4 regions of the Aliirhizobium cellulosilyticum genome follow, and region 4 is predicted to be linked to each of the others. Evidence: predicted binding sites of a transcription regulator. Region 4 holds the regulator's gene; each other region holds the start of a gene.
What was found. The regulator PhoB, encoded in region 4, activates phosphate uptake and scavenging genes when phosphate is short. The targets are predictions, from matches to a motif close to TGTCATNNANCTGTCAT.
Positions count from the first base shown of each region.

Region 1: GGE33_RS19960 (esterase-like activity of phytase family protein) is a predicted target of PhoB. The motif match lies at 1,991-2,007, and genes of this name have one in related genera.
Region 2: phnC (phosphonate ABC transporter ATP-binding protein) is a predicted target of PhoB. The motif match lies at 1,780-1,796, and genes of this name have one in related genera.
Region 3: GGE33_RS06105 (1-acyl-sn-glycerol-3-phosphate acyltransferase) is a predicted target of PhoB. The motif match lies at 1,999-2,015, and genes of this name have one in related genera.

Region 1 covers NZ_JACIGW010000005.1:147,759-151,568, reverse strand. The annotation lists gene GGE33_RS19970 (autotransporter domain-containing protein) at 1-1,127, shown strand, start outside; gene GGE33_RS19965 (inorganic diphosphatase) at 1,279-1,878, shown strand; gene GGE33_RS19960 (esterase-like activity of phytase family protein) at 2,053-3,810, shown strand, end outside.
Region 2 covers NZ_JACIGW010000002.1:1,038,860-1,042,669, forward strand. The annotation lists gene phnK (phosphonate C-P lyase system protein PhnK) at 1-419, shown strand, start outside; gene phnL (phosphonate C-P lyase system protein PhnL) at 429-1,139, shown strand; gene GGE33_RS13825 (DapH/DapD/GlmU-related protein) at 1,136-1,753, shown strand; gene phnC (phosphonate ABC transporter ATP-binding protein) at 1,869-2,723, shown strand; gene phnD (phosphonate ABC transporter substrate-binding protein) at 2,811-3,716, shown strand.
Region 3 covers NZ_JACIGW010000001.1:1,287,821-1,291,630, forward strand. The annotation lists gene thrS (threonine--tRNA ligase) at 1-1,949, shown strand, start outside; gene GGE33_RS06105 (1-acyl-sn-glycerol-3-phosphate acyltransferase) at 2,060-2,944, shown strand; gene GGE33_RS06110 (cupin domain-containing protein) at 2,949-3,338, opposite strand; gene GGE33_RS06115 (hypothetical protein) at 3,402-3,810, opposite strand, start outside.
Region 4 covers NZ_JACIGW010000002.1:749,061-752,870, reverse strand. The annotation lists gene pstA (phosphate ABC transporter permease PstA) at 1-124, shown strand, start outside; gene pstB (phosphate ABC transporter ATP-binding protein PstB) at 137-952, shown strand; gene phoU (phosphate signaling complex protein PhoU) at 1,000-1,713, shown strand; gene phoB (phosphate regulon transcriptional regulator PhoB) at 1,743-2,426, shown strand; gene GGE33_RS12385 (PACE efflux transporter) at 2,497-2,931, opposite strand; gene GGE33_RS12380 (GcrA family cell cycle regulator) at 3,131-3,670, opposite strand.

The sequences.
Region 1 (3,810 bases), on a different contig from region 4:
AGGACTGGCTGGCAGCCGAAGGTGCCACCATCGGCGATGCTATGACGCAAACCGCCGATCTCGTATCGGCTGACGGCAATGTTATCATCGGCGAGACCACTACCGGCTCCACCTATATCGCGCGTGTCATCGAAAGCCAGGGCGAGGAAGGCGGCAACGAATGCAACGCTGACGTCTGCGAAGGCGGAAGCGGTATCATCGATACCGCCGAGTTTTTCCCGACTGTCGCGATGGCCAACAACGTCATCGTTCAGAGCGGTGTCAACAATGCCGACACAATCATGTTCGGTGCGCAGGGAGCGCCAATGCGCAATCTGCTGACCGCCGGCCAGAGATCCGTCTGGGGCACGATCGATGGCGGTTATGACAACAGCGATCACGCCGATGGCGGCCTTGCTCTCGGTGAATTTGGTTTTGGTTACGGTATCGCCGATGGCGTCACAGCCCGCTTCGCAGTTGGTGGAACCTATACCGACCAGGATCTGGATGCCGGTGGCGACGTGCGCCAGCGCGGCTTCTACCTGTCACCGGAAGTCTCTGCCGATCTCGGCAATAACGTTTACGCGACGGTTGGCGGTTATTGGGGACGCAGCAGTGTCGACAGCAACCGCGGTTATCTGAACGGTGCCGTCACCGATTATTCCGAAGGCGACACCAATGCTGAAACCTGGGGCGCAAAGATCCGCTTCGACTGGCTGAATGCGGTGACGATCGACGATACGGCGATCACCCCCTATGTCGGCCTTTCCTATGCGCATACCAGGGTTGACGCCTATACGGAAACCGGCGGCTCCTTCCCGGTCGAGTTCGACGGCAGCAGCGATCATTCGACGATCGCCCGTCTCGGTGCGGATTTCGTTCGCCCGCTGAACGACACTGTCCGTCTGCTGGCCAAGGCCGAGCTTGACTACCAGTTCGAAAACCGCGCGACGGCTACGAGCGGCACGTTGACCGGGATCAGCGACTTCAGTCTCGAAGGTCAGGATCTGCAGCAGTTCTGGGCTCGTGGCGGTCTCGGCGCCGAATTTGATCTCGGCAAGGGGGTCGCTTCCTTCATGGTCAACGCCACGACCAAGGGGCAGGACCCGACCGTCTGGCTGCGCAGCAACTATACGGTCAAGTTCTGAGCCGATTTTTTAAGGAATGCTCGCGATGGACGAGGCCCGGTTTATGCCGGGCCTTTTCAGTATGAGAGGTAAACTTTGTAGACGGGAATCTGTCACGGCGTTGTCACAGAGCTCGCTTAGGTGGGACGTCTCATCATGAAAAGGGCCTGCCATGAAATTGCTTCTGACTGCCGCCGCGTTTCTCGTTACCGCGGGCGTAGCTTCTGCCGAATACGTTTCCTATCTCGACTATCCGCAGAAAACCGATGACGGCAAGGAATTCGCCGTCGCCATCGAGATCCCGCAGGGCAGCTTCACCAAATACGAGATCGACGCCAAGACCGGCCATGTCGTGGTTGACCGCTACCAGTCCATGCCGGTCGTTTATCCGGGCAACTACGGCTCGATCACCTCTTCGCTCGGTGGCGACAACGATCCGCTCGACGCCATCGTCTACACCCGCGAGCCAGTCGTTCCGGGCGCCATCATCAAGGTTCGCCCGATCGGTGTTCTGAAGATGATCGATGGCGGCGAGGTCGATGACAAGATTGTTGCCGTACCGACCAGCAAGATCGACCCGACCTACGATAACATCAAGGAAATCACCGATCTGCCGCAGATCGAGCAGGAACGCCTCCAGGCTTTCTTCCGCGTCTACAAGCAGCTCCCGGCGGGCCGCAAGTCTGTCGAACTGAATGGCTTTGACAACGCTGCCCATGCTGAAGGTGAAGTTTCGGAAGCCATCAAGGCTTACAACGCCAAGAAAAAGTGATCTGCCTCATTGCCGGTTACACGATATCGAAGGCCGGCCTTGCCCGGCCTTTTTTCATGCGTTGAGTGCGGTTGGCTCAATCAGTCGATAACGCAACTCATGATGATGAAGCTGTCATTATCGTGTCACGCATCTGGCCCAAAAGCCCACCTGTGGTTTCACGGAGGGCTTTTCATGACATTCTCGACACGCGCCGCCTTGACGGCAATCCTTTTTGCCTCGGTTGCTGCTCCCGCTAGTGCGGAGCAGGTCTTTAACCGTATCGCCTCTTTCCCGGTTGCCCAGAACCTGCCCAAGGGCGAGGACAAGGCGACATCGTCGGAAATCATCACCGCGACTGCGGATGGCAACACGCTGATCTATTCCGACGCGCCGGGAGGCACGATCGGCTTCATCGACATCACTGACGCCAAGGCCCCGAAGGCAGGTGGATCCATCGCCATCGATGGCGAACCGAACTCGGTTGCTGCAGCCGGTCCGAAGGCACTCATCACCATCGACAAGACCGAAGACTTGACGAAGCCTGCCGGCCAACTGGGCATCATCGATATCGCTTCGAAAAAACTTGAAACGACCTGTGATCTCGGCGGTCAGCCGGATTCTGTCGTCGTGGCGCCTGATGGCACATTTGCCGCCATCGCCATCGAAAACCAGCGTGACGAAGACCTGAACGACGGTGCACTGCCGCAACTTCCGGCAGGCGAACTTCTGATCGTCTCGCTGAAAAACGGCGTTCCTGCCTGCGACAGCATCAAGCGCGTTGGCGTGACCGGACTTGCAACAGTCGCCCCGGAAGATCCGGAGCCGGAATTCGTCAACATCAACGCCAATGGCGAGATCGCCCTGACGTTGCAGGAAAACAACCACGTCATCATCATCGACAGCAAGACAGCCAAGGTCACCAGCCACTTCTCCGCCGGTACGGTTGATCTCGAAGGCGTCGATGCCAAGACCGATGGTTCGCTGAATTTTTCGGGCAAGCTGACCGCTGTTCCGCGCGAGCCTGACGCCGTCAAGTGGCTCGGCACTGATCGCCTCGTCATCGCCAATGAAGGCGATTACAAGGGCGGTTCGCGCGGCTTCACCATCTTCGACCGTACCGGGAAGGTTCTCTACGATGCGGGCATGACGCTCGAGCACGAGATTGCCCGCCACGGTCATTTCCCGGAAAAGCGCGCCAAGAACAAGGGCATCGAGCCGGAAGGCATGGAAGCCGCGATCTTCAATGGCCAGCAGTATTTCTTCGTGCTCTCGGAGCGCGGTTCGATGATTGCGGTCTACAAGGATACCGGTGGCGAGCCGGAGCTCGTGCAGCTTCTGCCGTCGGGCGTATCGCCTGAAGGCGCTGTCGCCATTCCGGGCCGCAACCTGCTTGCATCCGCAAATGAAGCCGATCTCGGCGAAGACGGAGGTCCCCGCTCGCATGTGATGATCTATGAGCTTGCCGAAGGCAAGAAGGCCTATCCGACCATCGTTTCCAAGGATGTCGATGGGAAGCTGATCGGTTGGGGCGCGCTGTCGGGTCTCGTTGGTGACGCCGAGAAGGACGGCATCCTCTATGCGGTGAACGATTCCGTTTATGCCATACAGCCGTCGATCTTCACCATCGACACGACAAGCAAGCCGGCCGAGATCACCAATGTCGTCCGCATCACCCGCAACGGCCAGCCGGCGCAGAAGCTCGATATCGAAGGCATCGCACTCGATGGCAAGGGCGGCTTCTGGCTGGCATCGGAAGGCGATAGCGACAAGCTGGTCGGTCACGGTATCTACAACGTCAATGCCAAGGGCGAGATCAAGGCCGAGATCGGCCTGCCTGCCGAACTTCTGGCCGGCGAAAGCCGTTACGGTCTCGAAGGCGTCACCACGACCGGTTCCGGTGACGACCTGACGCTCTGGATGGCAATCCAGCGCGAATGGAAGGATGATCCC
Region 2 (3,810 bases), 290 kb from region 4:
GCGACCGTCATTACGGCAAGATCCGCGAAACGGCGACGGACTGGCTCGGTCGGGTAGAAATCTCCGCCGACCGGATCGACGACCAGCCGCGCGCCTTCTCCGGCGGCATGCGCCAGCGCCTGCAGATCGCCCGCAATCTCGTCACCGGCCCGCGTCTGGTCTTCATGGACGAGCCGACCGGCGGTCTCGATGTTTCGGTGCAGGCACGCTTGCTCGATCTCGTTCGTGGCCTCGTCAACGATCTGGGCCTGGCGGCAATCGTCGTCACACATGACCTTGCGGTCGCACGCCTGCTGTCGCACCGGATGATGGTGATGAAGGACGGACATGTCATCGAACACGGACTGACAGACCGGGTGCTCGACGATCCGCGCGAGCCCTACACCCAGCTTCTCGTTTCCTCGATCCTACAAGTATAGGAGATCCAGATGGCCACTCCCCTCGTCGTCTCGGAAGTCTTCAAGAGCTTCACCATGCATCTGCGCGACGGTATCAAGCTTCCGGTCGTCAACGACGTGAACTTTTCCGTCGCCTCGGGCGAATGCGTCGTGCTCGGCGGCCCGTCGGGCATCGGTAAAAGCTCGATCCTGAAAATGCTCTACGGCAACTATGCCGTCGATGCCGGCCAGATTCTCGTCGACCACAAGGACCGGATCGTCGATATCGCCAGCGCCGACCCGCGCACGATCATCGAGGTGCGTCGTCATACGATGGGTTATGTCAGCCAGTTCCTGCGCACCGTGCCGCGCGTCGCTGCAATCGATGTCGTCGCCGAGCCTCTTGTCGTGCGCGGCGTCGAGGCAGCTATTGCGAAAGAGAATGCGGCCGAGCTTCTTTCGAGGCTCAACCTGCCGCGCGAATTGTGGTCGCTGCCGCCATCTACCTTCTCCGGCGGCGAGCAGCAGCGCGTCAATATCGCTCGCGGTTTCATCACCAGCCATCGCGTCCTGCTTCTGGATGAACCGACCGCCTCGCTCGATGCCATCAATCGCCGCGTTGTGGTCGAGATGATCGCCGCGAAGAAGAAAGAGGGCGTCGCCATGCTTGGTATCTTCCATGACGAGGAAGTGCGCGAGGCAGTCGCAGACCGTATTCTCGACGTCAGTGCCTTTTCTCCACGGAAGGCCATTGCGGCATGAGCAGGAAACTGACCGAGGCGCCGAATATCCACGAAACGGCAAGCGTGACGAACGCGACGCTCGGACGCTACACGGAAGTGGCCGAGCGCTGCCGCCTGGATGAAGTGGAGTTTGGTGACTATTCCTATATCGAGCGCGATGGCTCGATCTGGTGCGCCACGATCGGCAAGTTCGTCAACATTGCCGCCGCAGTGCGTATCAACGCCACCAACCATCCCATGCAGCGCGCAACGCTTCATCACTTCACCTATCGCGCCGCCTATTATTGGGATGACGCGGATATGGAAAAGGAGTTCTTCGACTGGCGTCGGGAACACCGGATCGCGATCGGTCATGACGTCTGGATCGGCCACGGCGCCACTCTGCTGCCGGGTGTGAATGTCGGAAATGGCGCGGTGATCGGCGCCGGCGCTGTCGTCTCCAAGGATGTCGCGCCTTACACCATCGTCGGCGGTGTGCCGGCCAAACTGATCCGCGAGCGCTTTACCAAGAAAATCGGAGAAGAAATGGACCGGCTCGCTTGGTGGGATTGGGATCATAAGAAGTTACGCAGCGCACTCGAAGATTTCAGGACACTTTCAGCAGAGGATTTTCTTGCGCGCCATGCGTTGTAACGAAAGCGTTACAGAAGCGTCACACTTGTAATCAAACTGACATCGAATCGACATTCAGACTTCATCAACCAAGTCTAATCCGATCCCCACCAGGGGATTGGACAGGCATTAGAACATGAAGTTTGAACTGAGGAATATCACTCGACGTTTCGGCGATCGTATCGCGGTCAATGCCGTCAATGTAGAGATTCCCCAGGGCCAGATGGTCGGCATTATCGGCCGGTCCGGTGCCGGCAAGTCCACCCTTCTGCGGATGATCAACCGCCTGCAGGAGCCGAGTTCCGGCTCTATCCATTTCGGCAGCGTCGAAGTGTCCTCACTGAAGGGCGCCGGATTGCGCAACTGGCAGCGTGACTGCGCGATGATCTTCCAGCAGTTCAATCTCGTGCCACGCCTCGACGTGCTGACCAATGTCATGCTCGGTCGCCTGAACCACCGTTCTACGATCATGAGCCTGCTCAACATCTTTTCCGACGACGAGCGACTGGCAGCCATTGCGGCGCTCGAACGTCTCGGTATCGAACAGACCGCGATGCAGCGCGCCGGAACGCTTTCGGGCGGCCAGCAACAGCGTGTGGCGATTGCCCGTGCGCTGATGCAGGCGCCGAAGATGCTGCTTGCCGACGAGCCGATTGCTTCGCTCGATCCGCTCAACGCCAAGATCGTGATGGATGCGCTGCGCGATATCAACGAGCGTGAAGGCATTACCGTCATTACCAACCTGCACACGCTCGATACCGCCCGCAGCTATTGCGAGCGGATCATCGGCATGGCTCATGGCAGCGTTGTCTTCGACGGCACTCCAGCTGAACTCACGGCGGCTGCCGTGCAGGAAATCTACGGCTCCGACAAGGATGGCGCCGGCATCGACGAAACGATGACCTCGACCAGCATCAACATTCCCGCAGCACAGGCTAGCCGGGAACAGCAATCGGGCGGGATCGGTTCGCTGGCGAGCGCCAGCGCCTGATACCCGCACCCAGATCGACAGCCCGCGTAAAGGGCAAACCATTCATTCATGACCCAACTCCGGATGATCCGGAAACAGGAGATCACCATGCTGAAGAAAACTCTTCTCGCTGCCGTTGCACTCAGCGTGCTCGCCGGCTCCGCAATGGCACAGGACGTCAAGGTTCTGCGCATCGGTCTCGACGGCTCGGAAAACGAAGCCGACCAGATCCGCAACACCCAGTGTGTTGCCGATGGCCTCAAGGCTGCGACCGGCGTTCCGGAAGTCCAGATCTTCCCGTCGCCGGACTATAACGGCGTCATCCAGGGCCTGCTCGGCGGCACGATCGACATCGCTTCGATGGGCGCCTCCTCCTATGCCGCCATCGCAATCAAGGACCCGAAGGCTGTCGACCCGATCCTGACCTACACCCAGTCGGACGGTTCCAGCGGTTACTACTCGATCATGGTCGCCCGCAAGGATTCAGGCATCAAGACGCTCGCCGACCTGAAGGGAAAGAAGCTCGGCTTCGCCGACCCGGACTCGACCTCCGGCTATCTCGTCCCGAACGTCGCCCTGCCGAAGGAAATCGGCGCACCGGTGAAGGAATACTTCTCTGAAACCGGCTTCGGCGGCGGTCACGAGAACCTCGTTCTTGCCGTTCTCGACAAGAAGTTCGATGCCGGCACGACCTTCGGTTCGGGCGTTGGCAAGTGGGAAGACGGTTACACCGGCGGCAACCTGCACCAGATGGTCAACAAGGGTAACCTGGACATGGACGATATCGTCGAAGTCTGGAAGTCGCCGCTGATCCCGAACGGCCCGCTGATGGTCAACAACAAACTGCCGGAAGCCATGCGCGCCAAGGTCGAAGCCTATTTCATGGAACTTCCGAAGAAGGACCACGATTGCTTCAAGTCCTACACCCAGGGCGACAACAAGGAATACATCAAGGTCGATCCGTCCTTCTACCAGACGATCGTCGACGCTCGTAAGTCCGTCATCGGCGGCTGATCCTTTTTCCCATCCTCTGACGGCGGTACTCCATGAGTGCCGCCGTTCGTCAAACGAGAGCGCGGATCATGGCGACCATCAGCGAAAATACCTC
Region 3 (3,810 bases), on a different contig from region 4:
TTGCCGAATCCATTTCCAAGTCGCTGGCCAAGAAGGCCGTCGCAATCGCGCTCGATGGCGAGTTGCGCGATCTCTCCGATCCCGTCACCGATGGCAAGATCGAGATCGTCACGCGCACCGATCCGCGCGCGCTGGAACTCATCCGCCACGATGCCGCTCACGTCATGGCCGAGGCCGTGCAGGACCTGTGGCCTGGCACCCAGGTGACGATCGGCCCGGTTATCGAGAACGGTTTCTACTACGACTTCAAGCGCGTCCACCCGGACAGCCGCGAAGACTGGCCCTTCACGCCCGAAGATCTGCCGAAGATCGAAAAGAAGATGAAGGAGATCATTCAGAAGAATGCCGCCTTCACCAAGGAGATCTGGTCGCGCGAAAAGGCGAAGGACGTGTTTGCCGACAAGGGCGAGGCCTACAAGGTCGAGCTGGTCGACATGATCCCGGAAGGCCAGGAGCTGAAGATCTACAATCAGGGCGGCTGGTTCGACCTCTGCCGTGGTCCGCACATGGCCTCGACTGGCCAGATCGGCACTGCCTTCAAGCTGATGAAGGTTGCCGGCGCATACTGGCGCGGCGATTCCACCAAGCCCATGCTGACGCGCATCTACGGTACGGCCTGGGCGACCCAGGAAGAACTGGACCAGTATCTCCACGTTCTCGCCGAAGCCGAAAAGCGCGATCACCGCAAGCTCGGCCGCGAAATGGATCTCTTCCATTTCCAGGAAGAAGGTCCGGGCGTGGTGTTCTGGCACGGCAAGGGCTGGCGCATGTTCCAGACGCTGACGGCCTATATGCGCCGCCGTCTGGCCGGCACCTATGAAGAGGTCAATGCACCGCAGGTGCTTGACGCCTCGCTTTGGGAAACCTCGGGTCACTGGGGCTGGTACCAGGAAAACATGTTCGCGGTAAAATCCGCCTACGCCTTCACTCACCCGAAGGACGAGGAGGCGGATAACCGCGTCTTCGCGCTGAAGCCGATGAACTGCCCGGGTCACGTGCAGATCTTCAAGCATGGTCTGAAGTCTTACCGCGAACTGCCGATCCGTCTTGCGGAATTCGGTCTCGTGCATCGCTACGAAGCTTCGGGCGCGCTTCACGGCCTGATGCGCGTGCGCGGCTTCACGCAGGACGATGCGCACGTCTTCTGCACCGACGAACAGCTGGCGGCGGAATGCCTGCGCATCAACGCGCTGATCCTGTCGGTCTATGAAGATTTCGGCTTCGAGGAAGTCGTCGTCAAACTGTCCATGCGTCCTGAAAAGCGCGTCGGCACCGACGCTCTGTGGGATCGCGCCGAAAGCGTGATGACGGATGTGTTGAAGACGATCGAGGAACAGTCGGGCGGCCGCATCAAAACCGGCATCCTGCCGGGCGAGGGCGCGTTCTACGGTCCGAAGTTCGAATATACGCTGAAGGACGCGATTGGCCGTGAATGGCAGTGCGGCACGACGCAGGTCGACTTCAACCTGCCGGAACGTTTCGGCGCCTTCTATATCGACCAGAACTCGGAAAAGACGCAGCCGGTGATGATCCACCGCGCCATCTGCGGCTCGATGGAACGTTTCCTCGGCATCCTGATCGAAAACTTCGCGGGCCATATGCCGCTGTGGTTCGCGCCGACGCAGGTCGTCGTTGCAACCATCACGTCTGATGCCGACGACTACGGTCGCGAGGTTGCGGAAGCGCTGCGCGAGGCCGGCCTGCAGGTCGAAACCGACTTCCGCAACGAAAAGATCAACTACAAGGTCCGAGAGCATTCAGTTGCCAAGGTTCCGGTGATCATCGTCTGCGGCCGTCAGGAAGCAGAGCAGCGTTCGGTCAACATCCGTCGCCTCGGCTCGCAAGCGCAGACGGCCATGTCGCTCGACGAGGCACTTGCCTCGCTGGTCGATGAAGCTACGCCGCCGGACGTCAAGCGCCGCAAGGCTGCCAAGGTCAAGGCTGCCTGATCTTTGAAACATCGACAGCGCCCGTCATGCACGGGCGCTGTCAGAATATTGTCATCGGACTGAAATATTATAAGCTCGTGATGAATGGGCGGAGCTTCCGCGGAGACAGAATGCGCTTCAAGGAACTCTCTTACGCCAACGAGCGCGATCCGCGCCTCAAGCGTTGGTTTATCCGCTCCATCGAGGGACTATCCGGCCGCGACCGTTATGCCCGCCTCTATGACATCTGGCGCAAGGACATCGTCGGCAAGACCGATCGCGTGTTCGGCAAGATGCTCGATCTCATCGATGTCGAACTCGACGTGCAGGGGGAGTGGCTGCCTGTTGTCGAGCACGGGCGTCCGCTCGTCATCGTCGCCAACCATCCGTTCGGCATCGGCGACGGAATTGCTGTTCTGGCCATGGCCGAACAGCTTGGCCGACCGTTCCGTGTCCTGATCAATGACGAACTGCTGAAGGTGCCGGAAATGGCGCCCTATTCGCTGCCTGTCTCCTTCGAGGAAACGAAGGAAGCGCTGGCGATCAACATGCAGACCCGCCACGAAGCGCTGAAGCTTCTGAAGGAAGGCGTGACGATCATCATCTTTCCAGCCGGCGGCGTCGCCACCGCGAAGAAGGGTTTCGGCATGGCGCAGGATCTTCCCTGGAAGATTTTTGCGGCAAAGCTGGTGCAGACCGCCAAGGCCAATGTCGTGCCGATCTATTTCGAAGGCCAGAACGGCCCGCTCTTCCACATTGCGAGCAAGCTGTCGCTGACGCTCAGGCTGTCATTGCTGATCCGCGAGTTCAAGCGGCTTTCCGGCAGCTCGATCCGGGCGCGTGTCGGGGCGATGATGACCTGGGAAGAACTTTCCAGCATCAAGGAACGCAAGGACCTGCTGACGGTGCTCCATGACGCGGTGTTTTCGATGCGTCCGGTCAAGCGCTCGCGTCTGGCTAGGTTTCAGGAGAAAAGGCAGGCTGCGCAAGAAGCGATTCGCAAGGAAGCGGCCTGATTTCTCAATCCAGGTCCGTCTGGATCCATCTGGGCGAATGATGAATGTCGATCGTCTGCAGGCGTCCGGGGCCGAGATTTTCGAACCTGTGCGGAATGCCCGCCGGGCCGAGAACTGCTTCTCCCGCGCCAGCCTCGATCACGTCGTCACCGACAAAGAACCTCGCTCTCCCGGCGATGACGATGAAGGTTTCGTCATAGGGGTGGACATGCAGCTTCGGCCCCTGTCCGGGCGTATCATTGCCATAGGCGAGAACGGTAACCGGACCGTTGATCACTTCGCCGTGCAACGAACCGCGCCACGCGCCCTCTGCCTTGGGATCGAAAACCATGCCTTTGGCGGGCGGTCTGCCATCGGGCATGACGGTGTCAGGATCGAAGTCTCTGCGGATCATCACGTCTCTCCCTGGCGTCAGACTAGGTGCATGAACTAGGTGTCGTCAAACGTGACAAGCGCGTCAGTAGAAATGTACCTTCTTAAGGTCGACTTCGTATGGATCCATTATGAACGGGCTCCCGTCCTCTTTGTAGATTTCGAGTTCGGATATTCTACCATTCGTCACATGCAGTGCCAGTCTGACTAATCTTGCCATGCGAATGGGGCTCCAACCATCTGAAGTGCCATCATCATAGAAGCCTTCAACGGGTATGAAGTCGTTTGCGCGCGGCGACGGGGCATCATTGTCCTTCACGTCAGCCAGAGGCCCGTCAGTGCTAAGCTTCAGGCTTCCTTTCTGGTCGATGGACATCACTTGCAGCGACGCCATCTGCTGGAGAATTTCTGCCTTTCCTTGAAAATCGCCCCGCAGCAGATGCATCAAAAGTGCGCGTTCGTTCGGTTTTGTTGCTCTCCAGCCGTCAGGTTGA
Region 4 (3,810 bases):
AAACGAGGCGGAACGCGCCTTCGTCGAAAGAACTTCGGGAGCGATCATCATCCTGCTCCTGTTCCTCGTGGTCATGAATGTTGGTGCAATTCTGTTGCGTCGGCGCTTCGAACGCCGTTGGTAGGAGATCGACACAATGAATATGTTGTCAGAAGCAGCAGTTGAGAAGGCGCTGGACAAGAAGATGAATGAAGTCGCGTACAAGATGATTGGCAAGGACGTATCAGTCTATTACGGCGAGAAGCGCGCGCTTTTCGACGTGAACCTGAATGTCCGCGAAAACACGGTGACGGCGCTGATCGGCCCCTCGGGTTGCGGCAAGTCGACCTTCCTGCGCACGCTCAACCGCATGAACGACACGATCGAGGGCTGCCGCGTCACCGGCAAGATCACCCTTGATGAAGATGATATCTACGACAAGGAAATCGATGTCGTGGAACTTCGCGCCCGCGTCGGCATGGTGTTCCAGAAGCCGAACCCGTTCCCGAAGTCGATTTATGAAAACATCGCCTACGGCCCGCGCATCCATGGTCTGGCCCGCAACAAGGCGGATATGGACCAGATCGTCGAAGCCAGCCTTCAGCGCGCCGGCCTCTGGGCGGAAGTCAAGGATCGTCTTCATGAAGGCGGGACCGGTCTCTCCGGTGGTCAGCAGCAGCGTCTCTGCATCGCCCGTGCGGTTGCAGTTTCGCCGGAAGTCATCCTGATGGACGAACCCTGCTCGGCGCTCGACCCGATCGCCACCGCAAAGGTCGAGGAACTGATCCACGAACTGCGCGCCAACTATACGATCGTTATCGTCACCCACTCGATGCAGCAGGCCGCCCGCGTATCCCAGCGTACCGCCATGTTCCACCTTGGCCAGCTGGTCGAAGAGAACGACACGGACAAGATGTTCACCAATCCGGATGACCAGCGCACCCAGGATTACATCATGGGCCGCTTCGGCTGATTGGCCGTTGCCTGTTGCCCGCTGCTACGGATTTTGAGGACAAAGAGATGGTATCAAGTCATATCCTGTCGGCCTACGACGAAGAACTGAAGTATCTGCGCCGCCGCATCTCGGAAATGGGTGGCCTTGCGGAACAGATGTGCGGCGATGCCGTGCGCGCCCTGGTCAATGGTGACTCTGCCCTGGCCCAGAAGGTTATCTCCGACGACGTGATCCTGGATCACGCCGAGCGCGAGATCCAGGACAAGGCGATCGTCACTATCGCCAAGCGTCAGCCGATGGCTGCCGACCTGCGCGAAATCATCGGGACGCTGCGCATCGCAGCCGATCTGGAACGCGTCGGCGATCTCGGCAAGAACACCGCCAAGCGCGTCATTGCGGTTCAGGGCCATGGCGTTCCCCGCAAGCTCGCCCGCGGTCTGGAACACCTCTCCGATCTCGCGGCTGTACAGCTCAAGGAAGTGCTGGATGTCTATGCCAGCCGTTCGGCCGAAAAGGCAGAAGCGATCCGCCTGCGCGACGAAGAAATCGACGCCATGTACACGTCGCTTTTCCGCGAACTCCTGACCTACATGATGGAAGATCCGCGCAACATCACCACCTGCACGCATCTTCTGTTCTGCGCCAAGAACATCGAGCGTATCGGTGACCACGCGACCAACATCGCGGAAACCATCTACTACATGACGACGGGTGCTGTGCCGGAAGGCGAGCGTCCCAAGGACGATACGGCGAACACCGTCGGCGCGATTGCTGACTGATTTTGCCTGTCTGATGGAGTGTATCTAGTATGCAGCCGAGAATTGCGGTCGTGGAAGACGAGGAGGCGCTCAGCGTCCTCCTCCGTTATAATCTCGAAGCCGAAGGCTACGAGGTCGAAACCATTCTGAGAGGTGATGAGGCCGAAATCAGGCTTCAGGAGCGTGCTCCGGATCTTCTGGTTCTCGACTGGATGCTGCCAGGCGTTTCCGGCATCGAATTGTGCCGGCGCCTGCGCATGCGGCCAGAGACCGAGCGCCTGCCGATCATCATGCTGACAGCGCGCGGCGAGGAAAGCGAACGTGTTCGCGGTCTGGCGACCGGTGCCGACGACTATGTCGTCAAGCCGTTCTCGACGCCGGAACTGATGGCGCGTGTCAAGGCGATGTTGCGCCGTGCCAAGCCCGAGGTTCTCTCCAGCGTCTTGAAATGCGGTGATATCGAACTGGATCGCGAGACCCATCGCGTTCATCGCAAGAGCCGTGAAGTACGCCTTGGCCCGACCGAATTCCGTCTCCTGGAATTCCTCATGGTCTCGCCTGGCCGCGTCTTCTCGCGCTCCCAGCTTCTGGATGGCGTCTGGGGCCACGATATCTATGTCGACGAACGCACCGTCGACGTGCATGTCGGCCGCCTGCGCAAGGCGCTGAACTTCTCCAACATGCAGGATGTCATCCGCACCGTTCGCGGTGCCGGCTATTCGATGGAATCCTGATACGCGGGATAGCATCTGGAATGCAGGTTTCTCAGCCCGAGTGCGGTCATCCGCCTCGGGCTGAAGCATTTCAGGCCTTGGCTTCTTCCTGCCACTCAGGCAGCGGAAAGATCCGGTCGTAGGCCAGATTGAAGAAGAACGCATAGACCAGGTAGAACAGGGCGAACGAGATATCCATCACGAGCGCCTGCATCAGGCTCACGCCCAGATACCAAGCGATGAACGGCATGAGCACGATCAGCAGTCCGAGTTCGAACAGCACGGCATGTGCAACGCGCAGCGCCATGGTTTTCTGCGTACCGCCGCGATACGTCTGCATCAGGTGGTCGAAGCCGAGATTGTAGAGATAGTTCCAGCCGGTCGCCAGCGTTGCCGAAACGATCCCGACGACACCGATATGTTCGACCGGTATGCCGAAGACGAAAGAGGCGAGCGGTGTGAAAATCGCAAGCCCGATGATTTCGAAGCTGATTGCGTGACGAATACGGTCGCGTGTCGTGCGCATTTTATACCCCATTGGGTTATCCGGGTCGTCCCGGCATCAATGCCCATTCTGGGGGAGGTCGTCCTCACGCCTTTTCAGATAGGTGTTTGTGGCGCAGGAGGCAAGGCGCAGGCGGGCAAGGCTGCCTTGCAGAACCCGCAGCACGGCAAACAAAAAAGCGGGCCGAAGCCCGCTTGATCGTTGTTTATGGTGCCGAACTTTACGCCCGTGCAGCGCTCGGACGGCGGCGCTCGTTGACCGGCTGGTAGGCGAGCTTCGCATGGTAGGTGCAGTAAGGCGAATTATCCGGGGACTCACAGCCACAGAAGTGGAAATCGTCCGTCAGCGGATCGCCGACGGGCCACTTGCAGGTGCGTTCGGTCAATTCGGTCAGCGCCAGCTTGCGGGAAATCGGCAGGACAACGTTGGAAGCGGGACGGTAGACCAGTTCCTGCGAAGCCTCGAACTCGACCTCTTCCTTGAGCGCGGTTGCGCCGACCGGACGGGCGACCGGGCGTGCTGCCGGACGGGTGGCGAATGTCTGCTGGGGACGGGAAGTAGTTGCTGCTGGGCGCTTTGCCGTACGGTTCGTCGCGATTGTGCCGCCCGCCTTTGCGCGGCCCGGCAGGTTGAGGCGATGGACCTTGCCGATCACGGCATTGCGGCTTACGCCTCCAAGTTGTGCGGCGATCTGGCTGGCGCTCAAGCCTTCCGACCACAACCTTTTCAGTTTTTCAACGCGCTCGTCCGTCCAGTTCATGCCCGTTCTCCGCCTTTGAACGTTGGTGGCATGCAGAATCCCTCACCAATGTCGCGCGATACATCTCGCAACAGGCACTATATCTATGCTTTTGGTGACTAGTTCCGCCGCATGCAGTCTAGTAATTGATCTTTAACCTA